DNA from 2 places in the Methylocella sp. genome. Region 2 is predicted to be linked to the other one. Evidence: riboswitches for the same ligand, from Rfam matches in the RefSeq annotation. Region 2 holds a riboswitch; the other holds the start of a gene.
The links. A riboswitch is a leader RNA that binds a small molecule or an ion and turns the genes downstream of it on or off. The one in region 2 is predicted to bind thiamine pyrophosphate.

Region 1 (5,886 bases), on a different contig from region 2:
GACGCCGGTCTTGACGTCGTCGCGGTCGGGCAGGCCGAGATGCTCCTTCGGCGTCACATAGCAGAGCATGGCGCAGCCGAACCAGCCGATCATCGCCGCGCCGATGCCCGACGTAATATGATCGTAGCCCGGCGCGATGTCGGTGGTCAGCGGCCCGAGCGTGTAGAACGGCGCCTCGTGGCACTCCCTGAGCTGCTTCTCCATGTTGACCTTGATCTTGTGCATCGGCACGTGGCCGGGGCCTTCGATCATCACCTGGCAACCCTTGTCCCAGGCGATTTTCGTCAATTCGCCCAGCGTCTCGAGCTCGGCGAACTGCGCGCGGTCATTGGCGTCGGCGATCGAGCCGGGGCGCAGCCCGTCGCCGAGCGAGAACGACACGTCATAGGCGCGCATGACCTCGCAGATCTCGTCGAAGCGCTCGTAGAGGAAGCTCTCGCGGTGGTGGGCGAGGCACCAGCGCGCCATGATCGAGCCGCCGCGCGAGACGATGCCCGTCGTGCGCTTCGCGGTCAGCGGGATATGCGCGAGGCGCACGCCGGCGTGGATGGTGAAATAGTCGACGCCCTGCTCGGCCTGCTCGATCAATGTGTCGCGGAACAGCTCGAAGGTGAGCTTCGTCGGGTCGCCGTCGACCTTTTCGAGCGCCTGGTAGATCGGCACCGTGCCGATCGGCACGGGCGAGTTGCGGATGATCCAGTCGCGGATGTTGTGGATGTTGCGGCCGGTCGAGAGGTCCATCACCGTGTCGGCGCCCCAGCGGATCGCCCACACCATCTTCTCCACCTCCTCGGCGACCGAGGAGGTGACCGCCGAATTGCCGATGTTGGCGTTGACCTTCACCAGAAAGTTGCGGCCGATGATCATCGGCTCGAGTTCGGGATGGTTGACGTTGGCCGGGATGATGGCGCGCCCGCGCGCGATCTCGTCGCGCACGAATTCGGGCGTGATGAAGGCCGGGATTTCGGCGCCGAAGCTCTCGCCGTCGGCGATGCGCGCCTGCGCGTCCTGAAGCATCGTCTCGCGGCCGAGATTTTCGCGCGCCGCCACAAAGACCATCTCTTCGGTGACGACGCCGGCGCGGGCGAACTCATATTGCGTGACGCGCGCGCCGGGCCGCCCGCGCCGCGGCGCGGTCACGGCGGGGCAGGGCGGAGCGAGCCGGTCCGGCGGCGCCGAGCCATTGTCCTCGGGCTTCACCGCGCGCCCCTCATAGCGCTCAAGCCCCTCGCGCCGCGCGATCCAGGGCTCGCGCAGGCGCGGCAGGCCGGCCGAAAGGTCGATCCCGCGCCCGTCCTCGGTGTAGGGGCCGGAGGCGTCATAGACGCGAACCGGCGGCTCGTTGGCGGAAGGGTCGAGCGCGATTTCGCGGAAGGGCACGGAAACGTCCGGCCAGCCCATTGGGCTCACATGGATCTTGCGCGAGCCGGGCAGCGGCCCGCAGGTCACGCTTTCGGGCCGTTGCCGCTGCGCCTTGTCATGGATGTTCATGCGAGCTCCTCCGCGCGTCCGAAATGCCTTCGCTGGCGGGGGACGGCGGGGCGGATGACGAATCATCGGCGCGTCGCGCGTTTCGGCCGGTCCCTGCGCTGGCATTATCCAGATTCAGGTTCGATGGGTATGATCTCAGCCGCCGTCTTGGCGGCACCCCAGGGCGAAATCCGACCCTAGCGCCGCGCGCCGGCGCGCGCAAGCCGGCTTGATCTCGCGCAAATCCGCGCGCGCCTGCGACGATAAGGCCCGGTTCTAGTCGTTTTGCGCGATGGCGGCGTCCGCCGCGCCTGACTAATCGAACCTTTTCCGGCGCCGAACGGGCGCCGGACCTCGCGTCGTCCGCGCCGCGCCGAGAACAGGGAGTTGGGAGATTGGGACGAATCCAGTGCGCGAAGCTCGCCCAGAAAGTGGTCAGCGCCGAAAAGGCCGCCTCGCTGATCGCCTCGGGGTCCACCGTCGGCATGAGCGGCTTTACCGGATCAGGTTATCCGAAGGCTGTGCCGATGGCGCTCGCGCTGCGCATGGAGGAGGCGCGGGCGGCGGGCCATCCGTTCCGGGTGCGCGTGTGGACCGGCGCCTCGACCGGGCCGGAGCTCGACGGCGCGCTGGCGCGGGCCGACGGCATCGAGTTTCGCCTTCCGTTCAACACCGACCCCTATCTGCGCGAGAGAATCAATCGCGGCGAGATGGACTATGTCGACATGCATCTGAGCCAGGTCGCGCCGATGGCCTGGCAGGGGTTTCTCGGAACGCTCGACACGGCGGTGGTCGAGGTCTCCGGCGTCGCCGCCGACGGCGCGCTGATCCCCTCCTCGTCGGTCGGCAACAACAAGACCTGGCTCGACCAGGCGAAGTCGATCATCCTCGAGGTCAACGCCTGGCAGAACGAAGCGCTCGAGGGCATGCATGACATCTATTACGGCACGGCGCTGCCGCCGGACCGCGTGCCGATCCCGCTGACGAAGCCCGACCAGCGCATCGGCGAGCCCTATTTCCGCTGCGACCTCGACAAGGTCGTCGCCGTCGTCGAGACCAACGCGCCGGACCGCAACGCGCCCTTCGCCGCCCCCGACGCGGCGGCGAAGGCGATCGCCGGCCATCTCGTCGAATTCTTCCGGCACGAGGTCGCGCGGCGCCGGCTGCCGCAGAGCCTGCTGCCGCTCCAGTCGGGCGTCGGCAACGTCGCCAACGCCGTGCTGACCGGGCTCCTCGACGCCCCCTTCGAGAACATGACCTCCTACACCGAGGTGATCCAGGACGGCATGCTCGACCTGCTCGCCGCCGGCAAGCTGCGCATGGCCTCGGCCACCGCCTTCTCGCTCAGCCCCGAGGCGGCCGAGCGGATCAACGCCGACATGAAAAGCTTCCGCGACAGGATGATCCTGCGCCCGCAGGAGATCTCGAACCATCCCGAACTCGTGCGCCGGCTCGGCTGCGTCGCCATGAACGGGCTGATCGAGGCCGACATCTACGGCCGCGTGAACTCGACCCATGTCATGGGCTCGCGCATCCAGAACGGCATCGGCGGCTCGGGCGATTTCGCCCGCAACGCCTATCTGTCGATCTTCATGACGCCCTCGACCGCCAAGGGCGGCGCGATCTCGGCGATCGTGCCGATGGCGAGCCATGTCGACCATATCTCGCAGGACGTGCAGATTCTCGTCACCGAGCAGGGGCTCGCCGACCTGCGCGGCCTGTCGCCGCGCCAGCGCGCGGCGGTGATCATCGCCAATTGCGCGCACCCCGATTACCGGCCGATGCTCGAGGATTATTTCGCCCGCGCCGAAAAGGGCTCCTATGGGCGCCAGTCTCCCTGCCTGCTCGGCGAGGCGCTGTCCTGGCACCAGCGTTTCGTCGAAACGGGAACGATGAAGATCTAGCGGGCCCGCCCGAAAAGGCGCAGGATTTTCGCCAGGCCGGCGCAAAACCGCGGGCGCTTTCGCGCCGCTTCGGGCGCGGATCGATTCGCGCCGGAAAACGGCGCTCGGGGAGGCGAGCCATGCCGGGACGCGAGGGCGACGAAGACTTCATGCGCGTCGCCCTCGACGAGGCGGCGCTCGGGGATCTTCCCTTCGGCGCCGTCGTGACGCGCGACGGCGCCCTTCTCGCGCGCGGGCGCAACCGCGGGCGCTCGGCGCGCGACCCGACCGCCCACGCCGAAATGGAGGCGCTGCGCGCCGTGATCGCCGCCGGGCGCGCCGAACGGCTGAGGGGCGCGACGCTCTACGCCACGGGAGAGCCCTGCGCCATGTGCATGGGCGCGAGTCTCTGGTGTGGAATCGACCGGCTCGTGTATGGGGCGTCGATTCCGCGGCTCGCCGAAAAGCTCGGCCAGATCGAAATCGGCGCGCGCGCCCTCGCCGCGGCGGCGCCCTTCGCCGCGATGGAGATCGAAGGCGGACTTCTCGCCGACGAGGCGCTGGCGCTGTTTGACGCGCGCCGGCGCGGCGAAGCCTGAACGGTTTCCGCCGCGCCGGCCGCCGCCGCCAAGGCGACGATCCACGGCATGTTCATCCTCGCCGGCTCCATGCAGGCGGGCATGTTTCATGGGATCTCTCAGAGGCCGCCGCCGACGGGCGGAGGAAGGTCGCCTCCGGGGTCGGCGACCTGCGCCTCAAGCCGACGGAAGGGCATGAGCGTTTCGGCTTGGCCGACGGCGTCTCCCAGCCTGGCGCGCGGGGCCGCGTGAAGGGCGACGCGTTTCTCGTCCCTCGCGCGGCGACAATGACGATCGGCGCGCGCCGGGGCAGGATGCGGAGGCCGACAGCTTCACGAGCGACGGCGACCGCGTCGAGGGCGAGATCTCTGACCACATGAAGAACGGCGCGACGACCGCCAAGGCGTCAGATGTCCCTCCGCCGCGCATACTCGCAAGGCCTGTCCGCGCGACGACGTTCCGGGCGACGTCGATCCGCGCAAGAAGAAGGTCGTGAAGCCGGCCGGAGCGCGCACGCAGACGCGTCGCATGACGCGGCGCGGAATAGCCTTTGGGCCGGAACTTGCCGAGGACGCGGCGGTGGCCGGCGCGTCAAGCGACGAGATACGGCGCGGCCTTCTGTTCAAATGCCATGTCGCCTCGATCGAGGACCAGTATCGGCCAGCCGGACGCGCCGCAGCGCTTCGTCGGAGCGGCGCCGGATTCGGGAGACGGCGCGCGCAAGCCGGCCTTTGATTTCGCGCGCTTCATTCTCATGGTCGGCGGCGCCTATTTCTTCGCGCCGTCGATCGGCGTGCTGCGGCGCCTCTCGGCTCCCGTGGCCCGGCCGGAGGCGCAGCCGGTCGCGCAGCGCAAGCGCGGCAGGGCGTTCGCCTGAGCGAAGGCCGGGGGCTGAGCCAGGCGTCAGAACCAGGCGTCGGGGAGGATCGGCATGGCCCCGGCGATCAGCGTCTGCGGCGGCGTCTTGAGCTGCAGCTCATAGGACAGGCGCGTCGGCCGCAGCGTCGTGGGCTCGGGCTGGCGCAGGGCGACGACCCTTGCGGCGGCGAAGGTGATTCGTCCCGCGGCTCTCGACGCGGCGGCGTCCGGCGGCGTGGCTTCGCCAGCCGGCTCGGGGGCCATCTCGGCCGCCGGGGTCATGTCGGCGTTCGGCGCGAGATCGGCCGCGGCGGCCAGAACGTCGCCCGCCGCCGGCTTCGCCCGCGCGGGCGAAGGGCCGGCCATGATCGTCTCGGGGCAGCCGCCCTTGCGCGCGCAAAGCCCGCGCGCCGGGCTCAGCACCTCGTCGAAGCCGGCGTAGGCGAGCGCCTCGGGCCGGCTCACCATGCCGAGGTCGGCGCCGCGGGCGAGCTGCGCCGTAAAGCTCGGATGCTGGCCGCCGTCGACATAGGTGGTGCGCACGGAGGCGCTGCCGAGCGCGACATATTTCGAGATCCGCATGGTCTCGCGCAGGCGCCGCGCCAGCGCCAGCGCCTCCTTCTCGGCGTCGGGGTAGGGGGCGAAGGCGTAGCGCCCGCCAAGGACGAGAGGTTCGGGCGGCTCGCCCGTGGCCTCGAAACGGTCCGAACCCTCCTTGAGCTGGCGCCAGAAGCCGATGTTGGGGTCGGCCCGGTAGCGCGCCATGTTCTGCGCGCTCATGTGGAAGGGAAAGGCCTGGAACTGGAACGCCGCCTGGCCGCCGCGCAGCGCGTCGCGGGCGAGCGCGTAAAGCTCGGCGACGCCCTTGTCGGTCATGGCGAAGCAGCCCGCGGACGAGCATGTGCCATGCACCATCAGCGCCGAGCCCGAGCCCCCGTGCGCGCGGTCATAGGCGTTGGGATAGCCCGTGTCGAAGGAGAGATAATAGGCCGAATTGGGATTCATCTGCCGCGCGGCGACGCTGTAAAATCCCTCGACCGTCTGCCGGTCGCCCTCGCGCCGCTTGGGGCCGAGCGCGCCGGACCAGCGGCAGATCG
Region 2 (5,886 bases):
CGCGAGGCGACGGTCGGGGCCCCGCCGCGCTTGCGCGCGCGGCTCAGCACGACCGTGGCGCGCCCCATGGCCTGCGTGAAGTCATGCGCCGCCTGGCCGAGCCTGCGCTCGGGCGGCGTCAGGCCGAGCGCCGCCCGCATCGGCCGGTTGAGGAAACAGTCCATCTGCGCCTGCGGCGGCCAGACGGCTTCGTCGAGCCCGCCGAGCAGGATGAGGTCGGCGTCCATCAGCCGCGCCTCGATGAGGCCCAGAATCTTGACCCGCGGATGGACCCGGCCGTCGCCCGCAAAACGCGCCTCGCCGGCGATCGAGGCGAAGAAGCGCAGATAGCTTTCCGCGTCGAAAGCCATGGCCGGGCGGGCCGAAAGGCGCAATTCGTCGAACAGGGCGGCGAGCGCGGCCTCGTCGTCGGCGAGCGCCTCCTGCGGCGCGCGCAAGGCGTCGAGCGTCGCCTCATGCGCGTCGGCCCAGACCGAAAGGTCATGCTCGCCGTCAAGCGCCAGCATCGGCGCGAGCGCGGCCGCGAGACGTTCGAGCAGATCCTGCAGCGCCGCCTGCTCCTGGGGAAACAGCCGCGCCTGCGCCGGATGCGCATGGCGATCGCCCGCCGCCCCGGCCGCCGCGCGCAGCGCCGCCTCGGGGTCGCGCAGCAGCGCCCCGCCCGGCGAACGCAAAACGCCGATTTCGAGCAGCGGGACGCGCCGTCGCGCCTCCTCCTCGCCAAGGCCGAGCGAGACGCGCCGATGCGCGAGCAGCGCCGCGACGCTCGGCGCGCTCATGGCGGCCGCGGCGCAGGCGGCGGCGTGGCGCGCGAGCAGCCCGGCTTCGGACGCGCCAAGCGGCGCCCCGCCCGAATCGTCGACGTTCACGCCCCAGCGCGCAAGCTCGGCGCCGACGCGCCGCGCCAGCTCGCGGTCGGGCGTGACCAGCGCCGCCGTGGCCTCGGGGCGCTCCAGAACCTCGCGCATGGCGATGGCGAGCGCCAGCGCCTCCTCGCGCTCGTCGGCGGTCTCGATCAGGCTCACGCCTTCGAGCGCCGCCTCGAGGGCGCCGGCCCCTTCCGCCTCGCGCCAGGCGAACCAGCCTTCGGTCGTCTCGGCCGGCGCGAGCGCCTGCGACACGAAGCGCGCGCGGGCCTTCAGCGCGCGCTCCGGCGCGCCAAGCTCGACGACGTCGGCGCGCGAGATCTTCAGCGCCTCGAGAAGCCGCGCAAGCGCCGCCTGCGGATGCGTGAAGGCCGCTTCATGTCCTTCCCTCGCGCGCAGGACCTGGGCGAAGGCGGGTTCGTCGAGGTCGAAGTCGAGGCCAGGCAGCACCACGGCGCCGCGCGGGGCGCGGGCGACGGCGTCGAGCAGCCGCGCCGCCGCGCGGCTCGTGCCGTTGACGCCGATGGCCACCACCGGCGCGCCGCCTTCGCCGCCAAGACGGCGCGCCTGCGCCTCGATCAGCGCGAGCTGCCGGCTCGCCCGGTCGGCGAGGCCGCGCTCGGCCAGAATCTGCGGCCAGCGCTCGATCGCGATGTTCAGGAAGTCGAGCGTGATGCGCCAGTAGTCGTCGAAGCCCGCGGCGAGCGGATTGAGGCTGCGCCATTCGACGTCCTCGATCGCAAGCTCGTCGATGAGCCGCGCGAGGTCGCCAGACAGCGCGAAGGCGTCGACGGCCGAGGTCGCGACGAGGGGCGGCTCGCTGTCGTCGCAGATTTTCGCCCCGTCCGCGCCGATTTTCACAATGGCGCCGCGCAGCGCGCGCGCCCAGGCGAGGATCAGCTCCGCGAGCCGCATGCGCCGGTCGAGCGCGCCGACGGCCGGCGGCGGCGCGAAGATGTCCGCCCCCTCGCCCTCGTCGAACGGGGCGCCGGCCTCAAACATCAATTCGGTCTCGGTCTCCTCGAGCGCCGCGAGCGGCAGGATGCGCGGCAGCAGAGTCGCGCGCCCGGGCTGAAGGCGGCTGAACTCGTCGGCGAGCGCGCGGGCGGCGCGGCGCGTCGGCGTGTAGATCGTGGCGTCGGCGAGGGCGAGCGGCCCGAGCGCGGCCGAAAACCCCGCGACGACGCGGCCCTCGAGAAAGCTCCGCGCGAAGGTCTTCAGGAAGGGCGCGCCGGGCGCGATGGAAAAGACGTTTTTCGCCAAACCTCGACCCGTGAGCCCCGATCCGGGAGCCTCGATCCGTCCTTGCGGGCGCGCTGATCATGCGCCCCCGCGCCGGACCATCCTACCCGAGGCCCGCCGCTTTTCCACAGACGCTTGCGCGAACGCGAAAGCTTGGCCAATTTTCGAAGGGCGCTTGCGCGAACGCGAAAGCTTGGCTTGGCCATGCGGCGCGCCCGCCTCGCTTGACGGTCGCGGCCGGCGCGCCTACCTATGAAGCCTGCCTAGGGGATCCCCGCCAGGGGGCTGAGAGGCCGGCGGCGTCGCGATTCGCGGCGGCCCGGCGACCCTTCGAACCTGATCCAGTTCGCGCTGGCGTAGGAATGGCCGCCCTCATGACCTTCTCCCCATTCAATCCCCGCCCTCGGCCGTCCGGAAGGATGCGGCCATGAGCCCCGGGCGCGCGGCGCCGCGCGTGCGCGTGATCGGCGCGGGCGTGCTCGGCCTTTGCGCCGCCCTCGCCTTCTCCGAGGCGGGCGCCGAGGTCGAGGTCGTCGAGCGCCGCGACGGGCCAGGGCTCGGATGCAGCTTCCTCGCGGGCGGGATGATCGCGCCCTGGTGCGAGGCCGAGAGCGCCGAGCCCGTCGTCGTCGAGCTTGGGTTCGAGGCGCTCGCCTTCTGGACCGAAACCGTCCCCGTCGCGCTGCGGCGCGGCTCGCTCGTCGTCGCGCCCGCCCGCGACCGGCCGGAGCTTGCGCGTTTCGCGCGGCGCACGAGCGGCTTCGAGCGCGTCGACGGCGCGCGCGTCGCCGAGCTCGAGCCCGATCTCGCGGGCCGCTTCGACGACGCCCTGTTTTTCCCGCACGAGGCCCATCTCGACCCGCGCGCCGCGATCAGGGCCCTGGCCGCGCGCCTCGAAGCTTCTCCCAATGTCCGGCTGCGCTATGGCGCCGGGGCCGCGCCGGTCGCTGACGACGACGTCGACTGGACGATCGACTGCCGCGGTTTTGACGCGCGCCGCGAGGTTGAAGGGCTGCGCGGCGTCAAGGGCGAGATGCTCGTCCTGCAGACGCGCGACGTCTCGCTGTCGCGCCCGATCCGCATGATCCATCCGCGGCATCCGGTCTATATCGTGCCGCGCGGCGACGGGCGCTTCATGATCGGCGCGACGATGATCGAGAACGAGGAGGCCGGGCGCGTCACGGCGCGCGCCATGCTGGAGCTTCTCGGCGCGGCCTATACGGCGCATCCGGCCTTCGGCGAGGCCGAAATCGTCGAGACCGGCGCGGGCGTCAGGCCGGCCTTTTTCGACAATCTGCCGCGCGTCAGGGTCGAGGGTCGAAGAATCGTCCTCAACGGGCTCTACAGGCACGGCTTCCTGCTCGCCCCGGCGGTGGCGCGCCGCGCCGTCGACGTCGCGCTGCGCGGCGCCGACCCCGAAGCCGCGCTGCGCGCGACCCCCCGCGGCGAACCTCGAGACGACGACCAGATCCGAGACGGCCATGCGCATCGAAGTGAACGGCAAGACGCTTGAGGCGCGGGCGAGGACGCTCGCCGAGCTCCTCGCCGAACTCGACTATGACGAACGTCATGTCGCGACCGCGCTCAATCGCGATTTCGTGCGGCGCGACGCCCGCGCCGGCGCCGAGCTCAAGGACGGCGACGCGGTCGAAATCGTCAGCCCGAGGCAGGGCGGATGATCGACGACCCGCTCCGCCTTTATGGCGTCTCCCTGTCGTCGCGCCTGCTGCTCGGCACGGCGCAATACCCCTCCCCCGCCGTCCTCGCCGCAGCCGTCGAGGCGGCGCGGCCCGAGATCGTGACCGTCTCGCTCAGGCGCGAATCCGGCGCGAGCCGCGCGGGCGAAAACTTCTGGGCTCTGATCCGCGGCCTCGGCCTGCGCGTCCTGCCCAACACCGCCGGCTGCAGAAGCGTCAAGGAGGCGGTGACGACGGCCGAGATGGCGCGCGAAATTTTCGACACGCCCTGGATCAAGCTCGAGGTGATCGGCGACGACGACACGCTCCAGCCCGACCTCTTCGGCCTCGTCGAGGCGGCGCGCATCCTGCGCCGCGACGGCTTTGAAGTATTCCCCTACACCACCGAGGACCTCGTCGCGGCCGAACGGCTGTTGTCGGCCGGCTGCGAGGTGCTGATGCCCTGGGGCGCTCCGATCGGCAGCGGCCGCGGGCTCAACAACGTCTATGGCCTGCGCGCGCTGCGGGCGCATTTCCCGGACGTTCCGCTCATCGTCGACGCCGGGCTCGGCGCGCCCTCCCATGCCGCCGCCGCCATGGAGCTTGGCTATGACGGCGTTCTGCTCAACACGGCGGTCGCCAGGGCGGGCGATCCGGCGGCCATGGCCCGCGCCTTCGCGCTCGCGGTCGAGGCCGGACGCGTCGGCCGCCTCGCCGATCCGATGGAGCCGCGCGACATGGCCTGCCCCTCGACCCCGACGCTCGGCCGCGCCTTTTCCGACGCGCCGGCGGTTTCGCGCCAAGATCTGCGCCAGGCTGAGCGCCAGGGCCATGCTTCGGACGCCCGGTCCGGCGGCGAACGGCCCTCGCCTTCGGTCGAAGACGCGCCGGCCTCCGCGCCCGCGGACATGACCCGTGCTTGAGCGTTTCTACCCCATCGCCGACAGCTCCGACTGGATCGCGCGGCTGCTGCCCTGCGGCGCGCGGCTGACGCAGTTGCGCGTCAAGGACGCCGACGACGAGCGCCTGCGTCAGGAGATCGTGACCAGCAAGGCCTTGTGCGAAGCTTACGGGGCGCAGCTCGTCGTCAACGACTACTGGCGGCTCGCCATCGACTGCGGCTGCGATTTCGTCCATCTCGGCCAGGAAGACCTCGACGACGCCGACCTTCCGGCGATCCGGCGCGCCGGACTGCGGCTTGGCGTGTCGACCCATGACGAGGCCGAACTCGCGCGCGCGCTCGCGTGCCGGCCGGACTATGTGGCGCTCGGCCCGATCTATCCGACGCGGCTCAAGGCCATGCGCTTCGGCCCGCAAGGGCTTGAGCGCGTCGGCGAGTGGAAGCGCCGGATCGGCGACATTCCGCTCGTCGCGATCGGCGGAATCACGCTGGAGCGTGCGCCGGGCGTGCTCGCCGCCGGCGCCGACAGCGTGGCCGTGGTGACCGACGTCACGCTCGACGCCGACCCGGAGGCGCGGGCGCGCGGCTGGGCGGCGATGGCGGCCGCGTTTCGTCGCGACGCCTGAGCGCGCCGCTGCGGCGCGAAGACGTCTGGCGCGACGGCGCCGTTCGCGCTAAGAGCATTTTTAGTGGAAGTTGCAGACTTTTACGTTAAGAACATGTGAAAAAACAAAATGTTACAGCGCGTTCGCGACTGATGACGTCCGAATGCGCGCTAAAGGCGGGCTTTCGACCCGTTCGCCCGAACCCTGACGCCAAGGAGGCCAGAATGGCGCGCGCGCTCACCGCCTATCTCGAACGTTCCCGCGTTCCCGACCGCGCGAGCCTGCAGAAAGCGCTCGACGCGCTGAAGCTCAAGATCGTGCTCGACGAGGCCTATGCGCCGTTCAAATCGGTCAGCTACCTGCCCTGCACCTTCGACGGCGAGGACGCGGGCTTCGACATCCGCTTCGAGGACGCCCCCGCCGAGCCGCCGGCTTCGGTCAGGGAGGAGATCGGCGCGCGCGACGCCGCCGTGCTGCTGCGCTGGGGCGGCGATCCGCGCGAAGAAGCCTGCGCGATGGCCGTCTGCGCCGCGCTCGCCCGCGATTTCGGGGCGCTGACGCATGACCCCAAGAAAGACAGGCTCGCAAGCGCCGAC

Region 1: another riboswitch for thiamine pyrophosphate. It lies ahead of thiC (phosphomethylpyrimidine synthase ThiC); the one in region 2 lies ahead of ACILRB_RS06720 (FAD-dependent oxidoreductase).

Annotation. Positions count from the first base shown of each region.
Region 1 is NZ_JBGAHM010000020.1:10,650-16,535, reverse strand. Features, by position in the region: gene thiC (phosphomethylpyrimidine synthase ThiC) at 1-1,491, opposite strand, end outside; TPP riboswitch at 1,564-1,662, opposite strand; gene ACILRB_RS10025 (acetyl-CoA hydrolase/transferase family protein) at 1,866-3,374, shown strand; gene ACILRB_RS10020 (nucleoside deaminase) at 3,494-3,952, shown strand; gene ACILRB_RS10015 (hypothetical protein) at 4,563-4,808, shown strand; gene ACILRB_RS10010 (murein L,D-transpeptidase family protein) at 4,835-5,886, opposite strand, start outside.
Region 2 is NZ_JBGAHM010000010.1:9,172-15,057, reverse strand. Features, by position in the region: gene addB (double-strand break repair protein AddB) at 1-2,129, opposite strand, end outside; TPP riboswitch at 2,364-2,488, shown strand; gene ACILRB_RS06720 (FAD-dependent oxidoreductase) at 2,536-3,621, shown strand; gene thiS (sulfur carrier protein ThiS) at 3,590-3,787, shown strand; partial or broken gene ACILRB_RS06710 (thiazole synthase) at 3,784-4,560, shown strand; gene ACILRB_RS06705 (thiamine phosphate synthase) at 4,700-5,311, shown strand; gene ACILRB_RS06700 (hypothetical protein) at 5,515-5,886, shown strand, end outside.